Regions from separate parts of the Janthinobacterium sp. CG_23.3 genome, predicted to be linked through region 1. Evidence: predicted binding sites of a transcription regulator. Region 1 holds the regulator's gene; each other region holds the start of a gene.
The links. The regulator FNR, encoded in region 1, switches genes on or off when oxygen is low (the NO sensors DNR and NnrR bind a similar motif). The targets are predictions, from matches to a motif close to TTGATNNNNATCAA.

Region 1 (5,693 bases):
CAGCGTCGAGCAGATCCGCCAGCGCGCGCTGCGCCCGCGCGTGCTGATCTACACGGCGATCCTGGCCGTCATCACCGCCGCCGTGGTCGGCTCGCTGGCGCTGCGCACGCCGCTCAAGCTGGACGTGATCCGCGACCGCGGCGCGATGGGGCGCGAAGTCGAGGACGGCATGGTCGAAAACGTCTACCGCCTGCAGATCATGAACACCGCGGAGACGCCGCACCGCTACAAGGTGAAGGTGTCGGGCCTGCCGAGCCTGGCGCTGGTCACGCCCGACGAGGTCAGCGTCGGCGCCACCGAAACGCTGGCGCTGCCGGTGCGCCTGCGCGCCGCCCACGGCGCCGGGGCCAAGGGTTCCAACCAGATCGCCATCGAGTTGACGGCGCTCGACGACCCAAGCCTGCACGTGATGGAAAAAGCGGTGTTCTTTGTGCCGCGCTAAGCAATAAAGGAGAAACCATGTCGAACGTATTGCCATTGCGCCCCCTGGCGCCGGCCGAACGCCCCTGGTACACGCACCGCTGGCCGTGGTTGCTGATGCTCGGCCCCTTCATCGTCATAGTGGCCGGCAGCTACACCGGCTACCTGGCGTTTTCGCGCCAGGACGCGCTGGTGGTGGGCGACTACTACAAGAAGGGCAAGGCGATCAACCAGGACTTGCGGCGCGACCGCGCGGCCAGCGCGCTGGGGCTGACGGCGGCGCTGCGCTACGACGCCGCCAACGCCGTGCTGGTGGGCAAGATCGACAGCCACGGCCTGCCCTACAGCGCGCCGCTGCTGCTGCACCTGGCCCATGCGACGCAACCGGAGAAGGACATCAAACTGGCGGTCCAGCCCGACGCGCAAGGCAACTTCAGCGCGCCGCTGGCGCTGTTCGAGCGCAGCCGCTGGCAAGTGCTGGCGGAAAACGCCCGGCGCGACTGGCGCCTGGATGGCAGTTGGACCTGGCCGACGCAGCGCGCCGTGGCGCTGCGCAGCGATTGATGGGATTGCCGCAGGTCGGTTAGCCCAGCTCCGTTACACGGCGTGGGCCAGCCGACCGGCGTCGCCGGCGGCTTAGGCGCAAGCCTCCGGCGTACCGGCGGTAATCGCCTTCAGCATGGCCGGATTAAGGATTTCAATTTCGCGGTTGCTGACGCGCAGCCAGCCTTCCTTCTTAAACTTCGACAACAGCCGGCTGATGCTCTCGATGGTCAGCCCCAGGTAGTTGCCGATTTCCTCGCGCGACATGCGCAGCTGGAACGTGACGCTCGAATAGCCGCGCGCCTCGTAGCGCGAGCCCAGGTTGACGATGAAGGCGGCGAAGCGCTGGGTCGCCTGCATATTACCCAGCAACAGCATGACGCTTTGCTCGCGCGTGATCTCCTGGCTCATCATGCGGTGGAAATGGCGCAGCAGCGTCGGCATCTCGCCGAGCAGCTGTTCAAGGCTGGAAAACGGGATTTCGCACACCTCGCTGTCTTCCAGCGCCACCGCGTTGCAATGGTGGCGGTCGGCGCTGATCGCGTCCATGCCGAGCAGCTCGCCGGCCATCTGGAAGCCGGTGATCTGCTCCTCGCCGCCGGCGTTGATCTGGTAGGTCTTGAAATGGCCGAGGCGGATCGCGTACAGGTTGACGAACGGGTCGCCGATGCGGAACAGCGTGGCGCCGCGCGGCACCTTGCGGCGCCGGCCGATGATCTGGTCGAGCCGGTCCATATCGCCCATGTCCAGGCCCATCGGCAGGCACAACTGGTGCATGCTGCAGGTGGAGCAGCGCGCGCGCAACACCTCCACGGGAACGCGGGGCAGGGTCAGGGCGGGCAGTTCTGTGAGCATAGCGGGATATACCTATTCGGAGGCTGTCATGGAGTTTATCGCATCCCGACGTTACCAAGTGGCAATAGCCCACTAAACGACCCGGGGTTGGTCGATTTAATTATATGGCAACTACGCCGGGGCGGCCGCTCCCGACGCCAGGCGCCCGCCTCAGCCCACCAGATACTCGCGCGCCAGCAGCCGGGCGCAGTGCAGCCGGCTCTTGGCGGCGGCCGCCGTCAGGCCGAGCAGGGCGGCGATTTCGGCGATGCTCAGCTCGGCGAAATCGCGCAACAGGATCATGTGCAGATAATCGGCCGGCAGCGATTCGAGCGCGTTCACCAGGTCCAGCCGCAGGCCGGCCGTGTCCTGCGCGGCCAGCCAGCGTTCGGCGCGCTCGTCGTCGTAGGGAGCGTGGCGCAGCGCCAGACGGGCCAGCTTGCGGCACTCGTGCCGCACCACCTTGAACAACCAGCCGGAGAACGCCGCCAGCAGGCGCACCGAGCCGAGCCGGCGCGACAGCACCAACAAGGCCTCCTGGACGGCGTCGTCGACGTCGCTGAGCAGGCAGGAGCGCCGGGCGTAGCGGCGGATGTCGGGCTGGCACAGCCGCAGCAACTGCGCCAGCGCGGCGGGATCGCCGCCGTGGGCGGCGTCCAGCACCGGTCGGTGTTGCTCAGCGAGCGTCATCGGCGCGGCCGGCGCGGTCCAGGCGGCGCCCGAGCAGCGCGCACATCGGACAGAAACCGAACAGCCCGGAGGCGACGAGGCCGGCGCCGCCGAGCGCGAGGCCGACGCCGGCCGCGCCGCCAAGCGCGAGCACGCCGAAGGCGATCGCCAGCAGGCCGGCGACGGCGCGCAAGAGCCGCTCCCAACCCGGTACATTTTTCATATAGAACATATTTTTCCCTTTCGACGGTGGCGAGGACATCCCTCGGCTACTAAGAGGCGGGCCGCGGCGGTTTCGATTCGCCGAAAGAAAAATATACTGGCGCCGCGCCATTCTACCCGCTGGCGCGGCGCCCGGCATCGCGAGCCGCGGGCCGATCCGCGGCAGCGCCTTCGGCGAGGCGGTCGGCCGGCGGCGGTGGCGCCGGTGATCCTGGCGGCCGCCGCGCGGCAGGGTAGTGCTTGCTAAGTATCCTTATTGATAGCACAATTCCCGGGCGGCCTGAATGCCCGCGCGGGCGTCCATAAAGGAAAGCAATGAAGCCACTCGGGATCAAAGCGAAAGTCGCCCTGGCAACGAGCCTGACGTCGATTCTCATGATCGCGCTGGTCACCGTGGCCCAGATGCAGCGCATGCGCGAGGACTTCACCGGGGTCTTGCTGGCGCAGCAGAACGCGCTGGTGCGCAGTACCGCGACCGAACTCGACGACAAGTTGCAGATCCTCCTCGACGTCGTCGGCGCCAGCGCCAGGCAGCAGCCGCCCGAGCTGATGGATTCGCCGGAGAAGCTCAGGGCCCACTACGCGACGCGGGCGGTGCTGACGCTGTTCGACGACGTGCTGGTGCTCGACGCCCGCGGCCGCCTGATCGCCGACGTGCCGGCGGTGCCGGGACGGGCCGGCACGGACGCCTCCGACCGGGCCTTTTTCAAAACCGTGCTGCGCACGCGCCGGCCGATGATCGCCGAACCGGTGCTCGGCAAGACCAGCAAGCAACCCATCGTGCAATTCGTCGCCCCGGTGCTGGACGCGCGCGGCGAAGTGGTCGGCATGCTGATCGGCGTGCTGCGCCTGTACAAGGACAACGTGCTGGGCCGGCTGCGCAGCGCCAAGGTCGGCAAGAGCGGCTATTACTTCGCCATCACGCGCGGCGCGGTGCCGCTGTACGTGCTACACCCGGACGCCAGCCGGCTGCTGCAGCCGCGCGCGGCCAACGCCAACGCGCTCACCACGCGCGCGCTGAAGGAGGACGGGGCGGACTCGGCGGTCAGCAGCAACAGCCAGGGCGTGGCAATGATCTACAGTTTCAAGACGCTGAAGTCGGCCGACTGGACGCTGGGCGCCGCGTTGCCGCTGCGCGACGCCTTCGAGCCGCTCGACGGCGCCTTGTACCGGCTGGCGGCGTGGAGCGCCTTCGCCTCGCTGCTGGCGGCCGCCGCGCTCGGCTGGCTGACGCTGCGCCTGCTGTCGCCGCTGGTGCGGCTGCGCGACGCCATCCGCGGCCTGCGCGCCGACGCCAGCCAGTTCGTGCCGATCGGCGTGGCCAAGCACGACGAAATCGGCGAGCTGACGATGGCCTTCAACGAGTTGATGAGCGCGCGGCAGGCGGCCGACGCGCGCCTGCAAAGCCTGATCGAATTCGCGCCGAACGCGATGGTCGTCGTCGGCGCCGACGGCCGCGTCGAAACCTTCAACCGCCAGGCCGAGCGCTACTTCGGCTACCGCCGCGACGAGATCGTCGGCCAGGCGGTGGAAACGCTGATGCCGGCGCGCTACCGGGCCCGCCACGCCAACGCCCGCAAGGGCTTCCTCGACACCCGCCTGAGCGCCGAGCCGCGCGTGATGGGGCGCGGCCAGGCGCTGTTCGGCCTGCGCCGGGACGGCAGCGAATTCCCGCTCGAGGTCAGCCTGAGCGCGGTGCAAACCGACCAGGGCACCAAGGTGCTGGCGGTGATCGCCGAAATCGCCGAGCGGCTGCGCCTGCAGGTCGAGGTGCAGGCCCGCGCCGCCGAACTGGTGGACGAGCGCGACCGCGCCGAGGCGGCGAACCGGGCGAAAAGCGATTTCGTCGCCAACATGAGCCATGAAATCCGCACCCCGCTGAACGCCGTGCTGGGCATGGCCTACCTGCTGGGCAACACCGCGCTGACCGCCGAGCAGCGCAAATACCTGACCATGGTGCGGGTTTCGGGGCAGTCGCTGCTGGGGATCCTCAACGATGTGCTCGACTATTCGAAGATCGAAGCGCGGCGCATGGAACTGGCGCCGGTCGAGTTCGACCTCGACGAGGTGATGAACACGCTGGCGACGACGATGACGATGAACGCCGGCGACAAGGAGCTGGAACTGGCGATCGGCGTCGACGCCGACGTGCCGCGGCGCCTGCGCGGCGACGCGCTGCGGCTGCAGCAAATCCTGGTCAACCTGGCCGGCAACGCCATCAAGTTCACGCCGCTGGGCGAGGTGCTGGTCGGGGTCAGCCTGGAGCGGCGCGACGCGGCCGGCGCGCGGCTGCGCTTCGAGGTGCGCGACACCGGCATCGGCATGAGCGCGGCGCAGCAGGCGCAATTGTTCACCGCCTTTTCGCAGGGCGACGAGAGCATCACGCGGCGCTTCGGCGGCACCGGGCTGGGGTTGGCGATCAGCAAGCACCTGATCCGCTTGATGGGCGGCGAAATCGCCTTCGACAGCGCCGAGGGCGGCGGCAGCAACTTCTGGTTCAGCCTGCCGTTCGAGGTGCTGCGCGAGCAGGAGGGCGCGCGCCGCAAGCCGGCGCTGGGCCAGTTGCGCCTGCTGGTGGCGGACGACAACCGCACCAGCCGCGAACTGATCGGCAAGCTGATCCACGCCTGGGGCTGGGAGGTCGACGAGGTCGACTCCGGCGCGGCCGCGCTGGCGCTGTACCGGCGCCGCCAGGCCGAGCGCGCGCCGTACGACGTCGTGCTGGCCGACTGGCACATGCCGGAGATGGACGGCCTGGCCACGGCGAAGGCGATCCGCCAGGCCGCGTCCGGCCAGAAGCAGCCGATCGTGGTGATGGTCAACGCCTTCGCCCGCAACCGCCTGGAGGAAATCTCCAGCGCCGCCGAGGCCGACGTGGTGCTGATGAAGCCGATCACCGGCTCGAGCCTGTTCGACGCGCTGCACCAGGCGCTGACGACGCCGGACGGCGGCGACGAGCAGATGATCTTGAACCGCAACCTGGGCCAGCACCTGCGCGGCGTGCA
Region 2 (5,693 bases), on a different contig from region 1:
AGGCCTGGCTGGCGTCGCAGATCAGCACGCCGTTCAGCGACGCCGCCAGCGCCCGGTTCGACAGTTGCAGCATGTCCTTGAGCTGGCGCCGCGGCTCGAGGTCGCTGACCCACCACAGCAGATGCTCGGGCTGGCCGGCGGCGTCGACGATGCAGTAGCTGGCGATCTGCGCCCAGTTCAGCGTGCCGCCGCGGCGGATCAGGCGTACCTCGTGCTTGCTGCTGGCGCCGGGGCTGGCGAGCAGGCGCGCCATGTCGGCCTGCAGGGCCGCGCCGTCGTCGGACACCATGCGCCGCGTAAAATGTTTGCCGACCAACTCGGATTCGGCGAAGTCGAGCAGTTTGCACATGCGCTCGTTGGCGTGCAGGAAAAAACCGGCCAGGTCGAGGTGGACGATGCCGACAGGGGCCTGGTCGAAGCTGGCCTGCAAGCCGCTGTGGGCGGCGGCGCGCGCGTCCGGCGTCGTGCCGGCGGGCGCTTCACTGGCTTGCTTCTGGTTTGCGTCCATCAAACTGTCCCATCCTTACAGAGCTGGCGTCCGGGAGGGGTGGCCCCGCCCGCTGCGACCACGGCTGCGGTGGCATTTTATTATACGGCGAAAGATTGGCTTTGCCGTGCCGCCGGAACATTTTTTGCATTCGCGCCCAACGTGCGGCCGCGTACAGAGGCGCCGCCGGCTTTGGCGCACCCTCGCTGGCACACGCCAACTACTTTGGAGGAAACATCATGAGCGACATCATCGCAGGCCATTTCCAGTTGCAGCAGCAAATCGACGAGGCCCGCGCCGCGCTAGTGCGGGACGGATTCGCCGAGGCGCGCATCAGCGCCTTTTACGTCAACCAGCCGGGCCAGCACGACGTCTACGAGTACGGCGGCGACCGCGACATTTCGCCGGGCGCCAAGGACACGCCGCAGGGCGTGGGCAAGGGCGTCGTCGCCGGCGGCGCGATCGGCGCGGCAATCGGCGCGGCGACCGCGCTGGTGACCGGGCCGGCCGGGCCGGTGGTGGGGGCGCTGGTTGGCGCCCACGTCGGCTCGCTGTATAGCCTGCACAACATGAAGGAGGCCGGCGAGGCGGAACGGGGCGGTGAAAACCGCCTCGAACCGCGCCGGCCCGGCATGTTGATCGCCGTCGCCTGCGCCGACGCGGCCGAGCAGGAGCGCGCGCTGGCGCTGCTGGGCGGACTGGGCGCCGAGCACTTTGAGCGGGCGCAGGGCGATATCGTCGACGGCGACTGGGTCGACTTCGACCCGCTCAGCCTACCCGTTCCGGCGCGCTGACGGGCGTTGGCGCCGCCCGGCGGCGCGCCGCCGCCTCGCGGGCGGGCGCGGGCGGGCCGAATAATTTGCCTACTTTAAAGGCACAATGTCGGTATTATTCCTGTTAGTATGAAATTAGTACCTTGCCACCGGCCCATGCCGAAGTGGACCATGGCCGCCGCCGCAACGCCGCCGCCAGAGGAGCGCTAACGAGTATTGATAGGAGGACGCGTCAATGACACAAGCATGGGTGGTTCTCACCAGGGTGGACGGGCGCGACGTGGCGGCGCCGTCGGCGGCGCAACTGGCCGAGGCGCTGGGCGAGGTGTACCGCGCGCCGTCCGGCGCGGAAGGCGCCGGCGCGGCCGTGCTGCGTTTCGGCTACGACGACGGCTTGATGTACGAGGTCGAAGTGAGCGGCGGCGGCGACGTCAAATTCGAGGAATGGTCGGACCGCGATTGCGAGATCGCCCTGGCCAGCCCGAGGCGGATGGCGGCGCTGAGCCAGCCGGACGCGCTGCAGTTGTGGACGTGGCTGGCGCAACGCCAGGTCGCCAAGATCCGTAGCCAGCCGTGGCATTCGGACGGCTAGCGGCCGCGCCGCCCCCCTTGCCGTTATTTGCGCGGGCCGGCAACGCTGAACATCCACCCGAGGCAACCAGCCGGGGCCAAACCTTCAGGTTAACCCCGGGGCTACGCCCTTGGTGTGTATCGTTGCCACGCCGAAGCCGCCTACCTGAATGCCCGACTGTCCGCCTAATGCGCCATCAGCACCGGAATCGTCATGCTTTCGAGCACCGTGCGGGTGACGCCGCCGAGAATGGTTTCGCGAAAGCGCGAGTGGCCGTAGGCGCCCATCACCAGCAGGTCGGCCGCCACGTCGGCCGCGTGCGAGAGCAGGGTGTCGCCGACGGCGCCGGGGCGGCGGCGGCCGCGGCCGCCTTGGCGCGGCGACTGGCGCAGCGCGATGTTACCGATCACGCCGTGGCGGCGCAGGTAGAGCGCGATCTCGGCGCCCGGGTCGGCGCCGTGCTCGGCGGCGTTTTGCTCGGCGTCGAGCACGACAATGTGTACTTCGGCCGCCTGTTTCAGCAGCGGCAGCGCGGCGCTGACGGCGCGGCTGGCCTCCTTGCTGGCGTTCCAGGAAATGAGCGCGCGGCGCGGCGCCGCCGCCGCCGCGCCGGCGTACGGCACGATCAGCACGGGCCGGCCGGAATGGATCACGACATAGGCGGGAAAGTCGCTCATGACGGCGCTCGACGGTTGCGCCGGGTTCAACTGGCCAATGACGACCAGGTCGGCGTAGCGCGCCAGCAGGCTGACGCCGCCGCCGGCCTCGTCGTCGACGACGCTCTGTTCGAACCCGTCCAGGCCCAGCGCCGCCATGCGCTGCTCGAAGCCGGTCAGGGCGTGGCCGGCGCGCTCGCGCAAAAAGCTCAGGTGCAGCGCCAGGTTCGGGTCGTCGTCGATGTTGGTGACGTTCTGGTAAAGGAAGCGCGAGACGCCGGTGAGTGCCACGCCGACCAGGTGGCCGCCCTGGCTGCGCGCGATGGCGGCGGCAAGGTCGATGCGCGCGCCGGCGGAGGCGCCGTCGTCGATATGCACGAGTACGGTTTTATAGGACATGGCGTGGTCCTTACAGTGCGGATCCTTCCATGGTACCGGAAAACGCGCGCGCGCGCCCTGTCGCCGCTCAGCCGGGAGCAAGCTGGGCGTTTGATCCAACGCAATATCGAGTGCAGGCGCACCTCATAGACTAGGTTTTTAATTGTAAAAACAATAATCAGCGACGAGGAGTAGACATGGACGATAAAAAAGTGGCCCTGGTAACGGGCGGTATGGGCGGCCTGGGCACGGCGATTTGCCGCCGCCTGCACAAGGCCGGTTACACGGTGGCGGCGACGTATTCACCCGGCAACGACCAGGCCCAGCACTGGATCGAGGCGGAAAAGGACGAGGGCTTCCGCTTCACCGGCTACAAGGTCGACGTGGCCGACTACGCCGACTGCGAATGGATGATGCAAAAGCTGCTGGCGGAGATGGGGCGCATCGACATATTGGTGAACAACGCCGGCATCACGCGCGACCAGAGCATGCGCAATATGAAACCGGAGGATTGGAGCACGGTGCTGCGCACCAACCTCGACAGCGTGTTCAACATGAGCAAGCAGGCGCTGGAGCCGATGCTGGCGCAAAAATGGGGCCGCATCATCAATATTTCGTCCGTCAACGGCCAGAAGGGCGCCTTCGGCCAGAGCAACTACGCCGCCGCCAAGGCCGGCATGCACGGTTTCACCAAGGCGCTGGCGCTGGAAGTGGCGCGCCACGGCATTACCGTCAACACCGTCTCGCCCGGCTATTTGCGCACGCGCATGGTGACGAAGGTGCCGGGCGAAATCATGGCGACCAAGATCCTGCCGCAAATTCCGGTCGGGCGCCTGGGCGAACCCGACGAGGTGGCCGCGCTGGTGGCCTACCTGACGTCGGAGGAGGCCGGTTTCGTGACGGGCGCCAATATCGCGATCAACGGCGGCCAGCACATGAGCTGAGCGGGCCGGCAAGGGGCAGTGGAGGAGACAACACCGCCGAGGCGGCGCATAGACGCAGGTCCGGCGAGTGGTAGCAAGCGGCGCGTGCCGTGGCGGTAAAGACGGGTAGTCCATGCGCCAGTGGTGAATCAGTAATGAATCACTGGTAAAAAAGCAGTAAAGCGCAGCGGTAAAGCACAGCGGTAAAGCATCGTAGTAAAGAGCGCGTGTAGTGGCGGGGCCCGCAGCGTAAGCGTCGATCAGGCGCCTTATCTGCGGGCCTTTTCCATATTCGTCTGGCAGGCGATGCAAAAGCGCGCCTCCGGGCGGGCGTCGAGGCGCGAGACGCCGATGGCTTCGCCGCAGCTTTCGCAGATGCCGTAGCTGTCGTCTTTAAATTTGGCGAGCGCATGCTTGACGGTGCGCAGTTGCGCGGCGTTGTGCTCGGCCGCTTCGTTGACCAGCTCGTTCAAGGTGCGCAGGCTGGCGTTGTCGGCCGGCGAGGCCTCGATTTCGCTGGAGGCGCCCGCGCGCAGGCCGGCCGCGACGGCGTCGTCGGCAAGCTGGCTGAGCAGCGAAACCTTGCGCCGTTCCAGCAAGCTTTGCAGCCGCGAAATTTGTGCCTGGTCCAGTCCGTTCATTGCCGCTCCGCCCGGGGTGTGCCTACCCAGCCATGGTAGCCCATCGTCCGGCGTCCGGCTTGAGGTACTTGAGGCGTTTCGATTGACTCAGCTCAACGGGGCCGCGCGCGTCTGTGCAGCGGCGTAAATGCAGGGCCAGAAGGTCTGGCCCCGGCTCTTTGCCTTTGGTGTAAATTTCAGCGTTCGCGTCCCTCTGACGCCATCCCCGACGCCGCGCGGCGGCGTCAGCCCGGGCCGGCTTTGTCCTTTTTCAAACCGGCGAAATGCTCGTGCATGTGCCCCAGCGCCTTGGCGACGCGGTCGGGTTTGCCGGCGATGACGGCGCCGGCCAGGGTCAGCAGGTCGCTGCCAATGGCGATCAAGTCTTTCAGGTTGTTGATCCGGGCGATTTTTTGTTTGGCCGTGTCGGTTAGCTCCATCAGGCTGTGCTGCGACGTGTCCAAGCCCTGTAGCGCGTAGCCGCCGGCGTCGATGTAGAGTTCGTTGGCGCGCTGGCGCAGGCTGACCTCGGCGTCGAACATGGTTTGCGCCTCGGCCTGGCTGAGCACCAGCTCCAGGCCGGGCGGGGCGGCGCCCCCCAGCGGGCGCTTGCGGATCGCCCGCATCACGCGCGTGTGCAGCGCGTCGGCCGCGTCAGACAAGCTGTCGGCCAACTGCTCGACCTGGCTGGCGCTGGCCAGCGCCGGGTCTTTCCGGTCTTGGTAATCCATGCGGGTTTCTCCTTGCTGGCTCTTCAGTGCTGGCTGGCGTCGGGCGCGGCGCGGCTGGCGCGCACGTCGGCGCCGGGCGCCGCTGGCGTCGGTTCTGGCGGCTGCCCCAGTTGCGCGGCCAGTGCGCGCTGGCCCTGGATAAGCGCGGCCAGGTTGTGCTCGGCCACGCGGTGGCGCCGCTCGACCAGGCTGTATTCGGCCGCCTTGTTTTGCTGGTGCGCCCTGGCCAGCGTGGCCAGCAGACGGTCGCGCGGCGCGTCGGCGAAGGCGATTTCAATGTCGAACAGGCCGAGCACGATGCGCTTTTCGTTGGCGCCGGTTTTGTCGTAGTAGCGCAGCAGCGCCGCCATTGCGTCGAGCAGACTGCGCAAGGGCGCGTCGCCGTCATTGACCATGGCGCGCACGGCGCGGTCCTGGTAGGGCGCGCTGAGCGTGTTCGCGACCAGCGTGGTCAGGCTGGTGTAGGCGGCGACGTGGCGCTCGTCGATGCCGCTGTCGGGCCAGGACTGGATGGCGGCGCCGGCTTGCGCGGCCGGCGCGGGGTGGCGCTTTTG
Region 3 (5,693 bases), on a different contig from region 1:
TGGGTCGAGGTGCGCGGCACCAAGCTGGCGCCGCCGCAGATTTCCGCCGAGGTGTTGCGCAAGATGAAGACCAGCGCCGAGGATTACCTGGGCGAGGCGGTGACGGAGGCGGTCATTACCGTGCCGGCGTATTTCAACGACGCCCAGCGCCAGGCGACCAAGGACGCCGGCCGCATCGCCGGCCTGGACGTTAGGCGCATCATCAACGAGCCGACCGCGGCGGCGCTGGCCTTCGGTCTGGACAAGGCCGCCAAGGGCGACCGCAAGATCGCCGTCTACGACCTGGGCGGCGGCACCTTCGACATCTCCATCATCGAGATCGCCGACGTCGAGGGCGAGAAGCAGTTCGAGGTACTGGCGACCAACGGCGACACCTTCCTCGGCGGCGAGGACTTCGACCAGCGCGTGATCGAGCATATCATCGCCGAGTTCAAGAAAGACAGCGGGATCGACCTGGGCAAGGACCCGATCGCGCTGCAGCGCGTCAAGAGCGCGGCCGAGCGCGCCAAGATCGAGCTGTCGTCGACCCAGCAGACCGAGATCAACGAGCCGTACATCGCGATGGCCGGCGGCGCGCCGGCGCACCTGACCCTGCGCCTGTCGCGCGCCCGGCTGGAGTCGCTGGTCGAGGAGTTGATCCAGCAGACCATCGAGCCGTGCCGCATCGCGCTCAAGGACGCCGGCCTGGAGGTCGGCCAGATCGTCGACGTGATCCTGGTCGGCGGCATGACGCGCATGCCGAAGGTGCAGGAATATGTGCGCGAGTTCTTCGGCCGCGAGGCGCGCAAGGACGTCAACCCGGACGAGGCGGTGGCCGTGGGCGCGGCGATCCAGGGCTCGGTGCTGTCGGGCGAGCGCTCCGACCTGCTGCTGATGGACGTCACGCCGCTGTCGCTGGGCATTGAAACGCTGGGCGGCGTGATGGCCAAGATGATCCAGAAGAACACCACGATACCGACCAGGTTCAGCCAAGTCTACACCACCGCCGACGACAAGCAGCCGGCGGTGACGGTGAAGGTCTACCAGGGCGAGCGCGAGATCGTCGCCGGCAACAAGCTGCTGGGCGAGTTCAACCTGGTCGGCATCGCGCCGGCGCCGCGCGGCGTGCCGCAGATCGACGTCAGCTTCGATATCGACGCCAACGGCATCTTGCACGTGCAGGCCAAGGATAAGGCCACCGGCAAGGAGAACCAGATCACGATCAAGGCCAATTCCGGCCTGACCGAGGCGGAAATCCAGAAGATGGTGAAGGACGCCGAGTTGAACGCCGAGGAGGACCAGCGTGTGAAGCATTTGACCGAGTCGCGCAACCAGGCCGACGCGCTGGTGCACGCGACGCGCAAGTCGCTGGCCGAGCATGGCGACAAGCTCGACGGCGGGGCGCGCGACAAGATCGAGACCGCCATCGTCGCGCTGGAGGCGGCGGTGAAAGGCGGCGGCAAGGCCGAACTCGACGCGCGGATCGCCGCGCTGTCGGCCGCCGCACAAACGCTGGGCGGGCAGACCGACGCGGCCGGGCAGGGCGGCGCCGGCGAGGAGCAGGCCCCGGGCCAGCCGCCGGACGAGGGCGCGGTCGACGCCGACTTCAAGGAGGTCAAGAGGAACTAGGCGAGCGCCTCGTGTTCGATCGCAACCGGGTAGCGTCCCCTCAACATTTTCCTGATGGTGGTTTCGCCGGCGTTGACGCCGACATTTAATTCCAGGCCGCCGGCGGGCCGCGTGCTCGCCGCGGCTGGCGGTGCCGGCGCGTGGCGTGCGGCCACGATAGGGCATAGGTCGGCGCCGGACGGTATTGCTGATGTCGTGGCAGCGCGGGAAAGGGCGGCGTGCGACGCGGCGCCAGTCCCTGGTAAAAAGCATGATGAAAAGACAAACTTGTCATGCGTGGCAATCTGGGCTATTCTCGGCGCAGAAAATGGCGTGGCCGGGTCGACGGCCTGGCGCGCCAATAACCATTCACGCTGTCGCCGACGCGCCAAACACCAAGGGACCCGCGTCGGCGTGCTCCATTGCCGTTGCCGCCGTGTCGGCGGCAGCCCTACTTTTAGGGTGACACATGGCGATAACGTATTTTTTGCTTGGCCTTGCCATTTGCTGCGTCTGGCTGCCGCCGGTCCAGTTCGGCAAGCGTTTTTCGATGCCCTTGTGGCCGTTGCCGTTCGCGCTGGCGGCCGGTGCCGGCGCGCTGGCCGGCATTCTGGCCCTGCCGGCGCTGGCCGCGCTGGGCCTGTTGGCCCTGCTTGCCTGGCTGGCGACGCGCCCGGCCGCCGGGCGCGCCCAGCGCATCGTCTTTACCACGCTGAGCGGCGTGTTGGCGCTGGCGCTGGCGATGCACCTGGTACCGGGCTTTCGCAATCCGCTGCTGGTGTCGGGCGCGCATTTCTCGCCGGACAGCGCGCCGTTCACCCAGTACGCCAACTTCGACAAGGGCGCCGTCGGCCTGGTGCTGCTGGCGCTGTTTTGCCGGCGCTGCCAGAGCTGGCGCGAGTTGGGCGCCGCGCTGCGGCTGGCCTTGCCGCTGGCGATGACCATGGCGCTGCTCATGCTTGGCGCCGCGACGGCGCTGGGCTACCTGCGCGGGGACCTGAAACTGCCGGCCTATACGGCCACCTTCCTGGCGGTCAATCTGTTCCTGACCTGCGTCGCCGAGGAGGCGTTCTTCCGCGGCCTGCTGCAGGAGCGGCTGGCCGGCGCGCTGGCCGGGGTGCGCGGCGGCGCCGTGCTGGCGGTGCTGGCGTCGGGCCTGCTGTTTGGCGCCGCCCATGCCGGCGGCGGGCCGATCCTGGTGGCGCTGGCCAGCGTGGCCGGCTTCGGCTACGCCTATGCATACGCGGCCACGAAACGCATCGAAGCGCCGATCGTGGCGCATTTCGTCTTCAACGCCATCCACTTTATTGGCTTCACCTATCCGTACGCGGTGTAGTGCTCCATGAAACCTGGACTTGGAACGCAATTGCGCCATTTGATCGAGCTGTTGGACGGCGCGGTTGCGCGGGCCTACGTGGAAGCGGGCCTGTCGTATCGGCCGCGCTACACGCCGGTGATGCGCGCGCTGATACGGCTGGAGCCGTCCAGCATCGGCCAAATCGCCGAGCTGGCCGGCATCACGCAGCCGGCCGCCACGCAGACCATCGCCCTGATGAGCAAGGAAGGGCTGGTGTCGGTGCAGCCGGGGCCGGTTGACGGCCGCCAGCGCCTGATCCGGCTTACCGAGCAGGGCCGGGTACTGCTGCCGAAGTTGCAGGCTTGCTGGCAGGCGAACGGCGCGGCGGCCGCGGCGCTGGACGCCGAACTGGCGTCGCCGCTGTCCGAGGCGCTCGGCAACGCCATCGCCGCGCTCGAAGCCAAGCCCTTCGGCGCGCGCATCGCCGAGGCGCGCGCACGCCTGGCCGCCTCCGAGCGGGCGGATCGGCAGCCTCAGGATAGCTTCAAAAAAATGTAATACAAAACGATGAAGCACTACTTCTTTGATGCTGGAATGCGGCTACAGCCGTTAGTGTGAATAACTATCATCTATCCTGATTATCTCTGTCGAAAAGAACTATATCCTGATGGCCATCCTTGGAATTTTGATATAGATCAATGATTTTTTCGCGCTGCACAAATACACTTCGCAGCGTTACTTAACGACAAGAAAGAGGGAAATAGAATGAAGAAGTCAGCAATTGCATCGGCGATGATTTTCGCGGCATTGGGTTTGTTCGCCGGCCAGGCAATGGCGCAGCAAAGCCCGTGGCTGGTGCGCGCACGCGCGGTGCATCTGAACCCGGCCGACAAGTCCGACCCGATCGCCGGCGTCGGCCGCTCCGACCTGTTGAGCGTGAGCAGCAAGACCATTCCCGAAGTCGATATTTCCTACTTCTTCACACCGAATATCGCGGCCGAACTGGTGTTGACCTATCCGCAAAAACACGACGTCATGCTCGACGGCAGCAAGATCGGCACCTTCAAACACCTGCCGCCTACGCTGTCGATGCAATACCATTTCCTGCCCGACGCGCAACTCAATCCCTACCTGGGCGCGGGCATTAACTACACCAATATTTCCAAGGTTAAGTTGCTGAACGGCGCCGCCGAGCTGGAACACAGCAGCTGGGGCCTGGCCGTGCAAGCCGGCGTTGATTTCAAGCTCGACAAAAACTGGTCGCTGAATCTGGATATCAAAAAAGTGCAGATCCGCAGCGACGTCATGATTGGCGGCCAGAGGGTCAGCGCCGTCAAGATCGATCCGTTGTTGATCGGCGTGGGCGTGGGTTATCGTTTCTAAAGAATATCGTTTGAAGCAAGCATCCGGCCGCTGTGGCCGGAATTTTTTTGTCCATTGCATCTTCTCCCGATTACAATCTGCATTTTGCGTGAATGCCACCGTGGTCACGCAAACCAAGGATGTACGCCTCTGGTTTTTCTCCGCCGCCGGCACTTCGATAAGGGACGCCATGTATTCCGCCACATTTATTTTCGACACCAAACAATTCGACGCCGAATTCCACCGGCTCGATGCGCTGATCGCCGAGGCCGCCAAGGCTACCGACGGCTATCTCGGCGAAGAGTCGTGGGAAGACCCGAAGACCGGCCGCGTTTCCAACGTTTACTATTGGCAGTCCGAACTGGGTCTCAAGCAATTGATCGAGCATCCCAGCCACCAGGAGGCGAAAAAGCGCTACAGCGAATGGCTCAGCGGCTATCAGGTTATCATTTCCCAAGTGCTGCGCACCTATGGCGACAAGACCATGGACCACCCGGCGGCGACGTAAGCCGGTCCGCGCGCCGCGCTATTTTTCCTTCTACCGTATCAGGAACGTTACATGCCTATCAGCTCTTACCTCGACACTCGCCCGCAATTGGCGCAGCGCGTTTATCTGCACGACACGGCCCAGGTGATCGGCGACGTGCAGATCGGCCACGACAGCTCGGTCTGGTGCAACACCGTGCTGCGCGGCGACGTCAACCGCATCCGCATCGGCGTGTGCAGCAACATCCAGGACTTTGCGATGGGCCACGTCTCGCACAAGAGCGCGTCCAAGCCGAACGGCTCGCCGTTGCTGATCGGCGACTACGTCACCATCGGCCATTCGGTGATCCTGCACGGCTGCACGATAGGCGACGAATGTCTGATCGGCATGGGGAGTATCGTCATGGACGACGTCGTGGTGCAGAAGCAGGTGATGGTCGGCGCCGGCAGTTTGGTGTCGCCTGGCAAGGTGTTGGAGAGCGGCTTCCTGTACGTCGGCCGCCCGGCTGTGCAAGTGCGCGCGCTCAGCGCGGAGGAGGTGGCTTACCTCAAATATTCGGCCGAACATTATGTGCGCGTGAAGAACAACTACCAGGCCGGCGCGCCGGCCGTCGCCGCCGCTGAATAAAGCGCCCGTCGGGTCAAACCTCGATGGCCGGCCCGGGGATGTGCTGCGCCGGCTCGGCCAGCGCTTCGCGCACCGCGTCGCCGACGTTGCCGAGCCAGATGAATTGCAGCTGCCGCCGCGTGTCCTCGGGGATGTCTTCCAGGTCTTTCTGGTTGCGCGCCGGCAGCAGCACGGTGGCGATGCCGGCCCGCTGCGCCGCCAGTACCTTTTCCTTGATGCCGCCGACCGGTAGGACCAACCCGCGCAGGCTGATTTCGCCGGTCATCGCGCGTTCGCTGCGCACCGGCCGCCCCGTCATCAGCGAGGCCAGCGCGATGAACATGGCCACTCCCG
Region 4 (5,693 bases), on a different contig from region 1:
GACCTGGCGCGAGCTGCTCGACTATCCAATGAAGAAGGGCCGCCCGGACCCGGGCCGCGCGGTGCTGTTCGTGCGCGTGCTGGCGTACCAGCGCAGCGGCGGCGGCGTCGGCTGGGACGGCCGGCATTTCAGCAAGCTGAGCACCCCGGTGCTGGTCAGCTACGGCAGCGTGATGATCGGCGACCGCCTGGCCGCGATCCGGCAGCCGAGCGACGCCACCGGCAAGAACCTGGAGGTCAATTTCACCAAGCTGGCGGCCGGCCGCGGCGACGTCGCGCTCGGCTGGGAGAACGACGGCCAGGCCTTGCTGGAGAAGCTGGAATTCGCCGGCAAGGTGGAGCCGCTGGCGCTACCGTTCGCCGAGGAAATGTTCTACCTCGGCCTGTCGAAGCGCTTCGTCCAGGCCAACCCCGCCGCGGCCGAGCAGTTGTGGGCGGCGATCGGCCGCATCAAAAACCCCGCGAGCGCCGCCGACGCCGCCAAGACCCGCTAGCGCAGGCCGCCGAAACGCTGGTAAAACGCCTCCTCGGCCGGCGCGGCGCGCTCGTCCTCGCGCCGCAGCGTCGCCATCAGGTGCCCCTCGGCGCCGGTGTAGACCAGCCGGTACAGCGCGCGCGCCAGCTCGTAGGCGGCGCTGCCCGGCCACTGCGCCGGCAGCAGCTCCAGCGGCAGTTGCGGGTCGTGCAGCTGGACCCGGCGGTAGGCGTGGATCAGCAGCAGACGGATGACGAAGGCTTGCTCGGGCGCCACCGGGGCCGCCCGCAGCAGCGCCAGCAGCGGCTGGAACTGCGCGCTGAACTGTTCGTAACCGCGCGTCACGGCGGACAGGTCCCAGCCTTCGGCGACCATGTCGCGCAGCGGCCGCAGCGGCACGCCCGGCAGCTCGGTGGCGCGGCAGACGTACAGCTTGCCCTGCACGCCGTTGCGGCTGAGGATCTCTTCGAGCACCTCGGCGTCGGCGCCGGGGTGGCCGAAGATGCCCGGCGCGATCACGCTATACCCTTCCCACAGCAATTCCTTGCGCAGCGCGCCGCGCTCGGCCGCGGCGATGTTGCCGCCCGAGCCGATGATGATGGTCCAACTGCCGTCCCAGTGCGCCGCCAGCGGCGCGTAGATGCGCCGGTAGGCGCGCGCGAAACGCCGCCGCGCCGCCGGCATGATCGCGTAGGCGCTGCGGCGGCCGTCGCGTTGCGCCCCCAGCCAGCCCTCCTGCGCCAGGCGGAACACGCTGGTGCGCAACAGCCGGTCGTTGACGCCGAACGGCGCCAGCAGTTCGATCAGGCTGCCCAGCCAGACGACGCCGCCGTGCGGCACGATGGCGTCGCCGAAGATCGTCATCACCAGCGACTTCGAGCGCGGCGGGTCGGCCGCCAGAAAGTCGCTGATCCATTCGGTGCTGGTGCTGTCGCTCATCGGGCCCTTTGCGCAATCGCGCGTTCACATTCGAAGAAAGCAGGAGTTTACTTTGCCCTTGCATCGGCGCAGCATTATTTTTGCACGCGGCGCCGCAAACGTGCGCACGGGATACGGAATCTGTAAATGATTCAAATCAAGTGTATTCAAATATAATTTTGTATCGTATTATCCGTTCATCGCGTGTGCCTCGCCGCGCACAAAAACCGACTTGGAGAGTGGTCATGTACGCACAAATGGTTGAAACCGGTCTGAAGAACGTACGTTCGGCCGACGACATGGGCGCCGACGAACTGGCCTTCCAGGCCCGCATCGACGCCGGCATCAAGATCGAGGCAAAGGACTGGATGCCCGACGCCTACCGCAAGACGCTGATCCGGCAAATTTCCCAGCACGCCCATTCGGAAATCGTCGGCCAGCTGCCCGAGGGCAACTGGGTGACGCGCGCGCCGACGCTGAAGCGCAAATCGATCCTGCTGGCGAAGATCCAGGACGAGGCCGGCCACGGCCTGTACCTGTACAGCGCCGCCGAGACGCTGGGCGTGTCGCGCGACGAACTGCTCGCCGCGCTGCATTCGGGCAAGGCCAAGTATTCCAGCATCTTCAACTACCCGACCTTGAGCTGGGCCGACATGGGCGCCGTCGGCTGGCTGGTCGACGGCTCGGCCATCATCAACCAGATCCCGCTGTGCCGCTGCTCGTACGGGCCGTACGCCCGCGCCATGATCCGCGTCTGCAAGGAGGAATCGTTCCACGCGCGCCAGGGCTACGACATCATGATGAGCCTGTGCAAGGGCTCGCCGGCGCAAAAAGCCATGGCGCAGGACGCGCTGAACCGCTGGTGGTGGCCGACGCTGATGATGTTCGGCCCGTCCGACGCCGAGTCCGTCAACAGCGCCCAGTCGGCGCAGTGGCGCATCAAGCTGTTTTCCAACGACGAGCTGCGCCAGCGCATGGTCGACCAGACCGTGCCGCAAATCGACTACCTGGGCCTGACCGTGCCCGACCCGGATTTGAGATTCAACGCCGAGACCGGCCACTACGAGTTCGGCGAGATCGACTGGTCCGAGTTCCACAACGTCTTGAAGGGCAACGGCCCGTGCAACAAGGAGCGCCTGCAAACCCGCGTCAAGGCCTACGAGGACGGCGCCTGGTTCCGCGACGCGCTGCTGGCCTACGCCGACAAACACGCCGGCGCCAAAGCGGCGGCCTGACAAGACCAATACAGATAAGGGGATATTCATGAGCAAAGAATGGCCATTGTGGGAAGTCTTCATCCGCAGCCAGCACGGCCTGGCGCACAAGCACGTCGGCAGCCTGCACGCGTCCGACGCCGAAATGGCGGTCAACAACGCGCGCGACGTCTACACCCGCCGCAACGAGGGCGTCAGCATCTGGGTGGTGCGCGCCGCCGACATCGTCGCCAGCAGCCCGGGCGACAAGGGCGCGCTGTTCGAGCCGTCCAACAGCAAAGTGTATCGCCACCCGACCTTCTTCCCGATGCCGGAAGAAGTCAAAAACCTGTGACGCGCGGAGACCGTGATCGTGGATGATAAAGTCAATTACCTGCTGCGCCTGGGCGACAACGCGCTGATCTTGAGCCAGCAGCTGTCGCAGCTGTGCGGCAAGGGCCCGGCGATGGAAGAGGACATGGCGCTGACCAACGTCGCGCTCGACCTGCTGGGCCAGACCCGCCTGTGGCTGGACTACGCCGGCGAACTCGAAGGCCTTGGCCGCACTGAAGACCAGCTGGCCTTCCTGCGCGACGCGCACGACTTCAAGAACTGCCTGCTGCTGGAGCAACCGAACGGCAACTACGCCGACACCATCGTGCGCCAGTTTTACTTCGACACCTGGCACTACTTTCAGTTGCAGGGCCTGGCCAAGTCGGCCGACCCGCGCATCGTCGAAGTGGCCGAGAAGTCGCTCAAGGAAGTCACCTACCATGTGCGCCGCAGCGGCGACCTGGTGGTGCGCCTGGGCGACGGCAGCGCCGACAGCCACGCCAAGACCCAGGCCGCCGCCAGCCGCCTGTGGCCCTACACCGGCGAGATGTTCAGGTACGACGCGGTCGACCAGGCGATGGTCGCGGCCGGCGTCGCCCCGGCCGCCGAGGAACTGCGCGCGCAATGGCTGGAGCACGTCGGCGAGATCTTCGCCGAGGCGACCCTGGCCATGCCGGCGCCGGACGCCTGGATGCAAAAGGGCGGCAAGCAGGGTATCCACACCGAACACCTCGGTTTCCTGCTGGCCGAAATGCAGTTCCTGCAACGCGCCTACCCGAACTCGGAGTGGTAAATGGAGCAGCCGCCAGCCGCCGCCAGCGCCGATCCTCAACCCGCCTTGGCCTGTAGCGCCGAACAGGTGTGGGATTGGTTGGGCGAGGTGCCCGATCCCGAGATCCCGGTCATTTCCGTGGTCGACCTGGGCATCGTGCGCGCGGTCGAGCTGCGCGGCGCCGAGTGCGTCGTGACCATCACCCCGACCTATTCCGGCTGCCCGGCGATGGCGGTGATCGCCGAAGCGGTGACGGCGGCGCTGCACGGCCACGGCGTCGCCAACGTGCGGCTGGTGAACCAGTTGTCGCCGGCCTGGACCACCGACTGGATGAGCGAGGGCGGCAAGGCCAAGCTGAAGGGCTACGGCATCGCGCCGCCGGCGCAGCAGGTGATCGACATCAGCGGCTTGAGCGCCGGCGTCAAGCGCCGCCCGGCGCCCAAGCTGGTGGTGGCGTGCCCGAACTGCGGCTCCAGCCACACCGAGTTGACCAGCCAGTTCGGCTCGACGCCGTGCAAGGCGCTGTACAAATGCGTCGATTGCCGCGAACCCTTCGATTACTTCAAGTGTCACTAGCGGCGGCCCGCCCGCCCGCAATGGAGAGCAAGACCATGAGCAAATTTTATCCGCTGTCCGTGTCCAAAGTCAGCAACGAAACGCGCGACACCATCGCCGTCACCTTCGCCGTGCCGGCGGAGCTGCAAGAGAGCTTCCGCTTCCAGCAGGGCCAGCACCTGACGCTGCGCGCCAACATCAACGCCGAGGACATCCGCCGCTCGTATTCGATTTGCTCGTCGGTGCAGGAGGGCGCGCTGCGCGTGGCCATCAAGCGCACCCCGGGCGGCGCCTTTTCAACCTGGGCCAACGACACCTTGAAGCCCGGCGCCACGCTGGAAGTGATGCCGCCGATGGGCCACTTCAACGTGCCGCTGGCGGCCGACAACCGGAAGCACTACCTGGCCTTCGCCGCCGGCAGCGGCATCACGCCCATCCTGTCGATCGTCAAGACCACGCTGCTGGCCGAGCCGCACAGCCGCTTCACCCTGTTCTACGGCAACCGCGCCTCGTCCACGGTGATCTTCAAGGAAGAGCTGACGGATTTGAAGGACAGCTACATGGAGCGCCTCAACCTGGCCTACGTGATGAGCCGCGAGCAGCAGGACATCGACCTGTTCAACGGCCGCATCACCAAGGAAAAGTGCGAGCAGTTGCTGCGCCACTGGATCAACATCGAGGACTTCGACACCGCTTTCATCTGCGGCCCGGAAGACATGATGCTGGGCGTTTCGGCGGCGCTGCAGGCGGCCGGCATGGCCAAGCAGAACATCAAGATCGAACTGTTCGCCGCCAGCATTCCGAAGCACCAGCACAAGCCGCGCGCGCTCGACACCGCCGCGCACCAGGAGACCCAGGTCACCGTCATCATGGACGGCAACCACACCACCTTCACGATGGACAAGGACAAGGAATCGATCCTCGACGCCGGCCTGCGCCAGGGCATCGACATGCGCTACTCGTGCAAAGGCGGGGTTTGCTCGACCTGCCGCTGCAAACTGGTTGACGGCAAGGTCGATATGGATGTCAACTACGCGTTGGAGGATTACGAAATCGCCCGCGGCTTCGTGCTCAGTTGCCAAAGCTTCCCGGTGACCGACACCGTCGTGGTCGACTTCGACCAGGCCGAATAAAACTAGCCTACGCAGGGGACAGAAGGGGACAGACCCCGTACGGGGTCTGTCCCCGGTTCACACCACGCAACTACAACACTACCGAGACGCCCATGAACTACGAAAACATCCTCTTCGAGATCACCGACGGCATAGCCAAACTGACGCTGAACCGTCCCGACAAGTTGAACAGCTTCACCCAGGCGATGCACGAGGAAGTGCGCCACGCGATGGCGCAAATCCAGGCCGACAAAAGCGTGCGCGTGATGGTGCTGACCGGCGCCGGGCGTGGCTTCTGCGCCGGCCAGGACCTGTCCGACCGCGCCGTCGAGCCGG

Region 2: the regulator FNR is predicted to act here: its motif matches at 2,977-2,990, upstream of ACFDR9_RS16880 (universal stress protein).
Region 3: the regulator FNR is predicted to act here: its motif matches at 3,570-3,583, upstream of ACFDR9_RS10930 (OmpW/AlkL family protein).
Region 4: the regulator FNR is predicted to act here: its motif matches at 1,540-1,553, upstream of paaA (1,2-phenylacetyl-CoA epoxidase subunit PaaA).

Annotation. Positions count from the first base shown of each region.
Region 1 is NZ_JBJXIB010000018.1:23,006-28,698, reverse strand. It holds gene ccoG (cytochrome c oxidase accessory protein CcoG) at 1-442, shown strand, start outside; gene ACFDR9_RS07115 (FixH family protein) at 460-984, shown strand; gene fnr (fumarate/nitrate reduction transcriptional regulator Fnr) at 1,057-1,818, opposite strand; gene ACFDR9_RS07105 (sigma-70 family RNA polymerase sigma factor) at 1,969-2,487, opposite strand; gene ACFDR9_RS07100 (DUF2892 domain-containing protein) at 2,474-2,698, opposite strand; gene ACFDR9_RS07095 (response regulator) at 3,004-5,693, shown strand, end outside.
Region 2 is NZ_JBJXIB010000072.1:1,369-7,061, reverse strand. It holds gene ACFDR9_RS16895 (EAL domain-containing protein) at 1-508, opposite strand, end outside; gene ACFDR9_RS16890 (hypothetical protein) at 727-1,281, shown strand; gene ACFDR9_RS16885 (hypothetical protein) at 1,496-1,852, shown strand; gene ACFDR9_RS16880 (universal stress protein) at 2,017-2,886, opposite strand; gene phbB (acetoacetyl-CoA reductase) at 3,063-3,809, shown strand; gene ACFDR9_RS16870 (TraR/DksA C4-type zinc finger protein) at 4,058-4,429, opposite strand; gene ACFDR9_RS16865 (hypothetical protein) at 4,654-5,139, opposite strand; gene ACFDR9_RS16860 (hypothetical protein) at 5,163-5,693, opposite strand, start outside.
Region 3 is NZ_JBJXIB010000035.1:24,110-29,802, forward strand. It holds gene dnaK (molecular chaperone DnaK) at 1-1,608, shown strand, start outside; gene ACFDR9_RS10920 (lysostaphin resistance A-like protein) at 2,057-2,923, shown strand; gene ACFDR9_RS10925 (MarR family winged helix-turn-helix transcriptional regulator) at 2,930-3,442, shown strand; gene ACFDR9_RS10930 (OmpW/AlkL family protein) at 3,650-4,267, shown strand; gene ACFDR9_RS10935 (antibiotic biosynthesis monooxygenase family protein) at 4,437-4,754, shown strand; gene ACFDR9_RS10940 (gamma carbonic anhydrase family protein) at 4,806-5,360, shown strand; gene lon (endopeptidase La) at 5,374-5,693, opposite strand, start outside.
Region 4 is NZ_JBJXIB010000051.1:25,975-31,667, forward strand. It holds gene ACFDR9_RS13755 (hypothetical protein) at 1-493, shown strand, start outside; gene paaX (phenylacetic acid degradation operon negative regulatory protein PaaX) at 490-1,413, opposite strand; gene paaA (1,2-phenylacetyl-CoA epoxidase subunit PaaA) at 1,638-2,627, shown strand; gene paaB (1,2-phenylacetyl-CoA epoxidase subunit PaaB) at 2,656-2,940, shown strand; gene paaC (1,2-phenylacetyl-CoA epoxidase subunit PaaC) at 2,959-3,711, shown strand; gene paaD (1,2-phenylacetyl-CoA epoxidase subunit PaaD) at 3,712-4,266, shown strand; gene paaE (1,2-phenylacetyl-CoA epoxidase subunit PaaE) at 4,302-5,378, shown strand; gene paaG (2-(1,2-epoxy-1,2-dihydrophenyl)acetyl-CoA isomerase PaaG) at 5,471-5,693, shown strand, end outside.